DNA from 4 places in the Blautia sp. HA9023 genome. Region 4 is predicted to be linked to each of the others. Evidence: predicted binding sites of a transcription regulator. Region 4 holds the regulator's gene; each other region holds the start of a gene.

Region 1 (2,203 bases), on a different contig from region 4:
CGCAATGACAGACAAATACACCGATTCTCTGCACTTTCTCACCTCCTGTATCTTCTGAACGCACTTACAAGCAGCTGCTGAGGAAGCTCCGGATCAAGAAGCTCCGGAATTTCATTTGGTGAAAGATAGTCTCCGCCTTTTTCCCGAACAACCAGCTGTCTTGCCCCGTCAATGATCTTTCCGGGTTTTACGTCTCGCGGACAGCGCTCCACACAGGCAAAACAGGAAAGGCATTTCCAAAGGGATGCTGAATTTACAAGTGCTTCGATATTTTCATTGATCACGTAGGACACAAACTGATGAGGCTTGATATCCATCTCGTCAAAGGATGGGCAGGTAGCAGAGCATTTGCCACACTTCATACATTTCAGAGGATTGGTCCCGCTGATCTCCTTTATTTTTTCCGCAGCAGAATGGTTATCTCTCATTTTGCCACCTCCTCTTTGACGCCAAGGGCTTCTGCCAGAAGCTCTGTAAAATAGTAAACCGGCATTTTATTTCCGGAATTTTTATTCAGATTGTATTTGCAGAGCGGACAGGCAGTGATCAGCATATCTGCACCAAAGCCTGCTGCGCTTTCTTCAATCTTTTCACACATATTCTGTGACATTTCTTTTTCTTTCAGGGATATATATCCTCCACAACATTCATTTCTGTAAGGATAGATCACAGGCTCAGCGCCAAGGGCACGGATAAAATCCTCCATGATCCTTGGATTTTCCGGATCATCAAATGCCATGATCTTTCCAGGTCTCAGAAGCAGACATCCGTAATAGGCTCCGATCTTCTTTCCGGTAAAAGGATTTACTACTTTTTCTTTCAGTTTATCAAAACCGACTCTGTCCCGGAGAACTTCCAGATAATGGAGAACGGTTGTCTCTCCTTCATAGGGAGCTTCCAGCTGCATATAATTGTTGGCTCTGGTCCGGATATCTTCCACATTTTTCATATCATCATTGACACGCTTGATCACATGATGACAGGCTGAGCAGATCGTCACCAGATCCTGGCCTTTTTCTTTTGCCTGGTTCAGCGCACGGACGGAGGAAAGCTTTGTGGCGATCTCATCTGTGCCAAGGGGATAAACACCACCGCAGCACTGCCAGTCCTCGATCTCCTCAAGCTCAAACCCAAGGGCTGCGGCACTGGCTCTGGCATACTCATCCAGATCTTTGGCCTTTGTTCTCAGGGTGCAACCCGGATAATAACTGTACTTCATACTTTTCATTATCCTTTCTTAGTCTAAAATCTGACGGTTTAAATGCATCTTTTTTATCTAAATATTGTTTATTTTTTAACAATATATACATAAAAAAAGGAAACCTGACTAACACTTACTTGAGAATTTTTCTTAAAAGTACTCAAATAAAAGAGGTAAAACACTCTTCCTCCGCAATTAAGAAGTGTATTAGCTCGATTTCTTGAACCATCATAACACGATATTCTTATTTCTACAAGTCATTTCCGATAATTTCTTGTGTTTTTTTTAACACACTTTTGAAAATTCTTCTCATTACTGACACGGTGTTGTAATTTCCTGTGGCATAAAAAAGCTCCGGATTTCTCCGAAGCTTTTTTAATATAATCTCAGTCTATCTGACTCATCCGGCCAGATTACCCGGCTTTAGACCAGGTGACTGTTTTCTTTTTCAATCAGTAAATAATGATCGGGTATCCCGCATCAATCGTCTCATAGATCAGTGCCGCCTGATTCTTTGGCAGGTTGATACATCCGTGGCTTCCGTTGGTCTTATACCGGTTTCCCCCAAAAGAAGACTGCCAGGAAGCATCATGAAGGCCCTGTCCGTAGACAAAAGGCATCCAGTAATTGACCTTTACATCATATCCATATTCCGCGCTGGTCAGATTAAAAGGACTTGCCTTATAAGCAATGGGCCATGCACCACGGTATGTTTCCCGGCCCTTCACCGGTTTTCCGCTGACAATATCCGTTTCTGTCACAAGGTTTCCATCTTTATAAAGCCACAGATGCTGGGCATCCAGGCTGACTTCTATGTAGCTGCCTGCAAGATCGTCAGTTCCGTTTCTCTGATAACCGGTTTTGCTGTAAACGGGATCACGGGTAACTGCAGTACCACTTTTCAGATCTTCCACAAGCTGTGCGTACTCTCCGTCCTGGTCGATCCGGTATCCATACTCATTCCCCTCAATGGTCACGTCCGTTCCCGTTGAGGTATGGAAA
Region 2 (2,203 bases), on a different contig from region 4:
GCCGAATTGCGTGCCCGGAAAGAGGGGTGCCTGAGGGGAGAAAAACGGGCTTCGCAACTCTGAGTGCTTTCTCCTCTCAGAACTCCCCACTGGAAAAGTGCAGAACTGAAATCTCAAAACTTTTCACATACAACACGCACATCCATATAAGATAATAAGAAAAAAAGAATTAAGACAGAAATAAAATCTGTCGAAGTATCACCAGTCCCATAATATGGACTGGATAAAACCAGTAAAAGAAATATTTCGCCGCTTTTCCGTGGATAAATCCCCTCTCCCCATTGTACAGGTTAATGGACAGAAAGGCGAAACAGGCTCTCCATTCATAGTAAAGCCAGCAGCTTCCAAGGATCGCCTGCCCGGGCTTATCGTTTCGCATATAGTACATGATCAGGAGAAAAATATATCCCCGCCATCCGTAATCTGCTTTCAGAAAAATGGAAACAACAAGCAGTCCCAGGATACAGAGAAGCTGTATCAAGCGCTTATCCTTAAAATATTCGATGGCACAAAACGCCAGGTATCCCAGGAAAAGCGTGAAAAACACATTCTGTCTTTCATAATGCAGTGTGTTTGTGAACATCAGGTTCCAGGGAATCTCTGAGATCAGAGCAAAAAGAAGGAGATTCCGTCCATAGCGGAAACGGCTCCTGGTATGCCGGAAACCTTCCAGCAGGAGAAAGCAGAAGATGGGAAAAGCCACTCTGCCGATATCGCGGAAAATAAGATACACACTGTATTCCCTTCCGAGAAGCGTAAACAGGACTTTCTGTGCAGGCGGATACATACTTAAAATCACAGCTCCGATATGATCGATCAGCATGGTGATGATCGCAATCATCTTCAGGGCGCTTCCGCTGAGGATACGGTATTTTTCTGGAAAAACAGAATCCACAGATGCATTCATGAAAAATATACCTCCAGGGTTAAACTTGATAATATATTATCACATACATAGAATAGTTGCCAGAAATATTTGACAGTTAGGCATGCAATACTGCCAGAATAACTTCCAATATTATGCGTTTTATGGCAAAAATTTATCAAATATGACTGGACGAAACAAAGGTTTTGTGAGAAAATAGCCGTAGGGTGTTATCGAACTTTTTTTCTCAATAACATCGGTCAATCTATACTTGAAAGGAGTTTTAAAATGATTTATTCACGCGAAGTAGAAGAAATGTGTCCAGTGGCACAGGGCGTACATCATGGTGCCGCTCCGATCCCGGAAGAAGCAAAATGGGTTCAGGCAAAAGAAGTAAAGGATATCTCCGGATTCACACACGGTGTAGGCTGGTGTGCTCCACAGCAGGGTGCCTGTAAGCTGTCCCTTAACGTAAAAGAGGGAATCATCCAGGAGGCACTTGTTGAGACAATCGGATGTTCAGGAATGACTCATTCTGCTGCTATGGCTGCTGAGATCCTTCCAGGACTTACTGTAATGGAGGCACTGAACACAGACCTTGTATGTGATGCAATCAATACAGCTATGAGAGAGCTTTTCCTTCAGATCGTTTACGGACGTTCCCAGTCTGCATTCTCCGAGGACGGACTTGCAGTAGGAGCTGGTCTTGAAGACCTTGGAAAAGGACTTCGTTCTCAGGTTGGTACAATGTATGGAACTCTGAAAAAAGGACCTCGTTACCTTGAGATGGCTGAGGGTTATGTTACAGGTATCGCTCTTGATGAGGACGATGAGATCATCGGATACCAGTTCGTAAGCCTTGGAAAAATGACTGACTTCATTAAGAAAGGTGATGACCCGAACACAGCATGGGAGAAAGCAAAAGGTCAGTACGGCCGTGTTGCAGATGCTGTTAAGATCATCGACCCAAGAAAAGAGTAATTACACTTCGTAAGGTAAAAATATCAGGAGGTTACAGGAAATGGCTTTATTTGAATCATATGAGAGACGAATTGACAAGATCAATTCTGTTTTAAACAGCTATGGAATCGCTTCTATCGAAGAAGCTGAGAAAATCACTAAAGACGCAGGTCTGAACGTTTACGATCAGATCAAAGGAATTCAGCCGATCTGCTTCGAGAACGCTTGCTGGGCTTACACAGTAGGTGCAGCGATCGCAATCAAAAAAGGCTGCAGAAGAGCCGCTGACGCAGCAGCAGCTATTGGAGAAGGCCTTCAGGCATTCTGTATCCCGGGATCCGTTGCAGACACACGTAAAGTAGGTCTTGGACATGGAAA
Region 3 (2,203 bases), on a different contig from region 4:
TTTCCGAAGTGCTTGATTGTACGAACCATCTGGCTTGTGTAGGAGTTCTCGTTGTCATACCAGGAAACTACCTGAACCTCTGTTGTGCCATTCTCAAGTGGAAGTACCATTGTCTGAGTAGCATCGAAGAGGGAACCAAATCTCATACCAACGATATCGCTGGATACGATCTCATCCTCGTTGTATCCGAAGGACTCATTGGAAGCTGCTTTCATAGCTGCGTTGATCTGCTCTTTAGTAACGTTTCCTTCAACTACTGCTGTAAGGATTGTTGTAGAACCTGTTGGGGTAGGTACACGCTGTGCAGAACCGATAAGTTTGCCGTTAAGCTCTGGGATAACAAGTCCGATAGCTTTAGCAGCACCTGTGCTGTTCGGAACGATGTTAACTGCAGCTGCACGGGATCTTCTCAGATCGCCTTTTCTCTGCGGTCCGTCAAGTGTCATCTGATCGCCTGTGTAAGCGTGGATTGTGCACATGATACCGGATTTGATCGGTGCAAGATCGTTAAGAGCCTTAGCCATTGGTGCAAGGCAGTTTGTTGTACAGGAAGCTGCGGAGATGATCTTGTCCTCGTTTGTAAGACCCTGATGGTTTACGTTGTAAACGATTGTCTTAAGGTCGTTTCCAGCCGGAGCGGAAATAACTACGTGCTTAGCACCTGCATCGATATGAGCCTGAGCTTTGTCTTTGGATGTGTAGAAACCTGTGCACTCAAGAACTACGTCTACACCGATCTCTCCCCATGGAAGCTCTGCAGCGTTAGCCTTAGCATAGATTTTGATCTCTTTTCCGTCTACTGTGATGGAATCCTCGCCTGCTGTTACTTTATCAGCAAGAGCATATCTTCCCTGTGTAGAATCATATTTTAATAAGTGAGCAAGCATCTTAGGAGATGTAAGATCGTTGATTGCTACGATCTCAAATCCTTCTGCTCCAAACATCTGACGGAATGCAAGACGACCGATACGTCCAAAACCATTAATTGCAACTTTTACTGCCATGATAAATTCCTCCTATGAATTGAATGGTGATTTAAATCGTTCCTTTGTTAAAGAAACATCAACCTGTCTCATATTGTACCTAATTCCAAACAAAAATTCAAGAGCTATTTATAAAAAAGCACATTAAAATAAATATTAAGAAAATTTATGAAAAATGTGTTATAATTCTGTGAGAGAAATCTCTGTCCTGCCAGCTCTAAATTTCAAAGCAGGTACAGCATCTGTTGCACACTCGTCAGACTTGAATATGGAGGTACAAAATGGGCCAGAAAATTTTATGGGACTGTCATATGCATTCCTCTTTTTCCGCAGATTCCGAAACACCCATGGAAGATATGATCCAGACTGCGGTTGATAAAGGTCTTACTGGAATCTGTTTTACCGAGCATCTTGATCCGGATTACCCGGAAACACCGGAAAATCTGGACTTTTCACTGGATATCCCGGCATACCGCCAGCGTCTTTTTGAACTGGCTGATGCTTTCCGGGACCAGATTTCTGTAAATTTCGGAATCGAACTGGGACTTCAGCCTCATCTTTCCGAATCTTTTTCCGGACTTCTGAAAGAAATCCCTTTTGACTTTGTTATTGGTTCTTCCCATGTGGTGCACGGATATGATCCCTATTATCCTTCTTATTTTGAAGGCCGGAAAGAATCCGCCTGCTATATGGAATATTTTGAATCCATTCTGGAAAATATCGCCGCATTTGATAAAATGGATGTCTACGGACACATTGATTATGTAGTGCGTTACGGCCCCAATCAGAACCGTCAGTACTCCTATGGCCGCTATAAGGAAATCCTGGATGAAATTCTGCGTACACTGATCCGCAAAAACATCGGAATTGAACTGAATACCGGAGGTTATCACTACGGTCTTGGAGAACCCAATCCATGTGTGAATGTAATCCGCCGTTATCGTGAACTTGGCGGCGAAATCATTACCATCGGTGCAGACGCCCACACCCCGGATAAAATTGCCTATGCTTTTGACAGGGCAGCCGATGTTCTCCGTGACTGTGGCTTTTCCTATTATACTGTGTTCAAAAACCGTCAGCCGGTTTTTCACAAACTGTAGATCTATTTCTCTCTCCAGTCAGAGAGTTTACATTTTATACCGAAAATACCAATTTATTTAAGGAGGAACTCTATATGTCAACAAAAAGACTCCAGAAAAAGAAAGCTGCCATGCAGGCAA
Region 4 (2,203 bases):
AGAAGATAAGTTTCCAGCCAGGAGATGCTTTCCATATCCAGGTGGTTGGTAGGCTCATCCAGAAGAAGGATATCCGGCTTGGAGAGAAGCATCTTTCCAAGTGCCACACGGGTTTTCTGGCCTCCGGAAAGTTTCTCGATCTGTTTGTCGTAATCTTCTTCCGTGAAACCAAGACCCTTCAGGACACCGGTGAGCTCACTTTTGTAAGCATAGCCGTTTTCCAGTTCAAACTGATGGGTGAGGCGGGTATATGTCTCCATCAGGCGGTTCAGGTCATCGCCTTTTACGGTATTCATTTCCTGCTCCATATTACGGATACGGCGTTCCATATCGATAATATGCTGTTTGGTGGTAAGAAGCTCTTCGTAGATAGTATGGTGTCCGTGGATATCCTGGTACTGGGCAAGATAGCCGATATTTTTGTCCCGGGCAAGTACTACCGTGCCGGAATCCGCGGAAATCTCCTGCATGATGATACGAAGAAGAGTAGTCTTTCCAGCACCGTTACATCCGATAAGAGCTGCCTTTTCCCGGTCTTCAATATGAAAAGATGCATCATTTAAAATTACTTTTTCGCCAAAAGCTTTGCATATATTCTGACATGATAAAATCATAAAAACTGTCCTCCTGTATAAAGAATTATCCCTGAATAGTAAATAAACAGGGAAAATCCTCCACTTATTATAACGGAAACCGCCAGGAATTCAAAGAAAAAATCAATTTTTAAAAAAAATATGAAGAAATTTGTACATAACTTACAAGTTTGATTGACAGGAAAATGTCAATTCGGTATAATTAACCTAGTGTAAAGTAAGGAGGGAAACTATCGTGGAGACAAAACAAATCTCGAAAGCGGTGATTAAGCGTCTGCCACGCTATTACCGCTACTTAGGAGAGCTGATGGAAGACAATGTAGAGCGTATTTCTTCCAATGAATTAAGTAAGAAGATGCATACCACAGCTTCTCAGATCCGTCAGGATCTTAATAATTTCGGCGGTTTCGGGCAGCAGGGGTATGGCTATAATGTACATTATCTTTATACAGAGATCGGTAAGATCCTGGGACTGGATATCGCCCACCCAATGATCATCCTGGGTGCCGGTAATCTTGGACAGGCACTTGCCAATTATGTGGATTTTGAGAAAAGGGGATTTAAGCTGGTAGGAATCTTTGACGTAAATCCTGTGCTGGAAGGCATTGCGGTTCGCGGACTTGAGATCCAGATGCTCAGCGAACTTCCATTCTTCCTGAGAGAAAATAACGTAGAGATCGCAATTCTCACTCTTCCGAAGAATAAGGCCAAGGAAATGGCAGATATTCTGGTGGAGAACGGGATCAAGGCAATCTGGAATTTTGCACATCTTGATCTTGAGACACCGGATGATGTGATTGTAGAGAACGTGCATCTTTCTGAGAGCCTGATGACACTGTCTTATAATCTGAGCAAATACAGGCAGGAACATGTAGAGAAATAAATTTTAGCGGGCTGCCGGAAACGGCAGCTTTCTCTGTTAAAGAGGGGAGGCAAAGTGCAGCATGAAAAAAATTGTTACCTGCGAAGAAATGAAGAAGCTGGATAATGCTACGATCCACAAGATCGGGGTTGCTTCTGAAGTTCTGATGGAGCGGGCAGCGTTGAAAGTAGTTGAGGAAACAGAGAAATATCTTGGGAAGAGCGAGAAGATCCTGGTGGTATGCGGGAGTGGAAATAACGGAGGAGATGGTATTGCCATTGCCAGATTATTTCATCTGAAAGGTGTTCGGGCTGAATTTTATATGGCCGGAAACAAAGAAAAAATGACCAGGGAAACGTTGCTTCAGTATAAGATCGCTACAGGTTATCAGGTCCCGGAAGTGAATAACCCGGCCTGGGATGAATATACTACTATAGTCAGATGCCGTGTTTGGCGTAGGCCTGGCGCGTCCGATCGAGGGACATTATGCTGAGATCATCCACGAGATGAACAGTGCCCGGGCGAAAAAAATTGCTGTTGACATCCCATCAGGAGTGAACGGAGATACTGGCCTGGAAATGGGAATTGCCTTCAGTGCCGATCTTACCGTTACTTTTGGTTACCGGAAAAGAGGTCTTTGTTTTTATCCGGGAAGGCTGTATGCGGGAAAGATCGTTATAGCTGACATTGGGATCTATGAGCAGGAAGCTGTAAAAGCATCGGCGAGATGTCTGGAGAAAGAAGATCT

Evidence for each region. The regulator Rex, encoded in region 4, represses fermentation and respiration genes when NADH is low (regulators of the CRP and FNR family bind a similar motif). The targets are predictions, from matches to a motif close to ATTGTTAANTANTTAACAAT.
Region 1: AC04Q6_RS02500 (CoB--CoM heterodisulfide reductase iron-sulfur subunit B family protein) is a predicted target of Rex. The motif match lies at 1,283-1,302, and genes of this name have one in related genera.
Region 2: AC04Q6_RS16385 (iron-sulfur cluster assembly scaffold protein) is a predicted target of Rex. The motif match lies at 932-951, and genes of this name have one in related genera.
Region 3: gap (type I glyceraldehyde-3-phosphate dehydrogenase) is a predicted target of Rex. The motif match lies at 1,048-1,067, and genes of this name have one in related genera.

What each region holds. Positions count from the first base shown of each region.
Region 1 covers NZ_JBWLUR010000003.1:94,181-96,383, reverse strand. Annotated here, with positions in the region: gene AC04Q6_RS02510 (CoB--CoM heterodisulfide reductase iron-sulfur subunit A family protein) at 1-34, opposite strand, end outside; gene AC04Q6_RS02505 (4Fe-4S dicluster domain-containing protein) at 39-428, opposite strand; gene AC04Q6_RS02500 (CoB--CoM heterodisulfide reductase iron-sulfur subunit B family protein) at 425-1,219, opposite strand; gene AC04Q6_RS02495 (L,D-transpeptidase family protein) at 1,654-2,203, opposite strand, start outside.
Region 2 covers NZ_JBWLUR010000010.1:182,887-185,089, reverse strand. Annotated here, with positions in the region: gene AC04Q6_RS16390 (TraX family protein) at 170-907, opposite strand; gene AC04Q6_RS16385 (iron-sulfur cluster assembly scaffold protein) at 1,154-1,846, shown strand; gene AC04Q6_RS16380 (GGGtGRT protein) at 1,887-2,203, shown strand, end outside.
Region 3 covers NZ_JBWLUR010000010.1:361,648-363,850, forward strand. Annotated here, with positions in the region: gene gap (type I glyceraldehyde-3-phosphate dehydrogenase) at 1-1,004, opposite strand, end outside; gene AC04Q6_RS17155 (histidinol-phosphatase HisJ family protein) at 1,265-2,083, shown strand; gene AC04Q6_RS17160 (hypothetical protein) at 2,158-2,203, shown strand, end outside.
Region 4 covers NZ_JBWLUR010000001.1:234,387-236,589, forward strand. Annotated here, with positions in the region: partial or broken gene AC04Q6_RS01040 (ABC-F family ATP-binding cassette domain-containing protein) at 1-614, opposite strand, end outside; gene AC04Q6_RS01045 (redox-sensing transcriptional repressor Rex) at 829-1,476, shown strand; gene AC04Q6_RS01050 (NAD(P)H-hydrate epimerase) at 1,538-1,948, shown strand; gene AC04Q6_RS01055 (NAD(P)H-hydrate dehydratase) at 1,902-2,203, shown strand, end outside.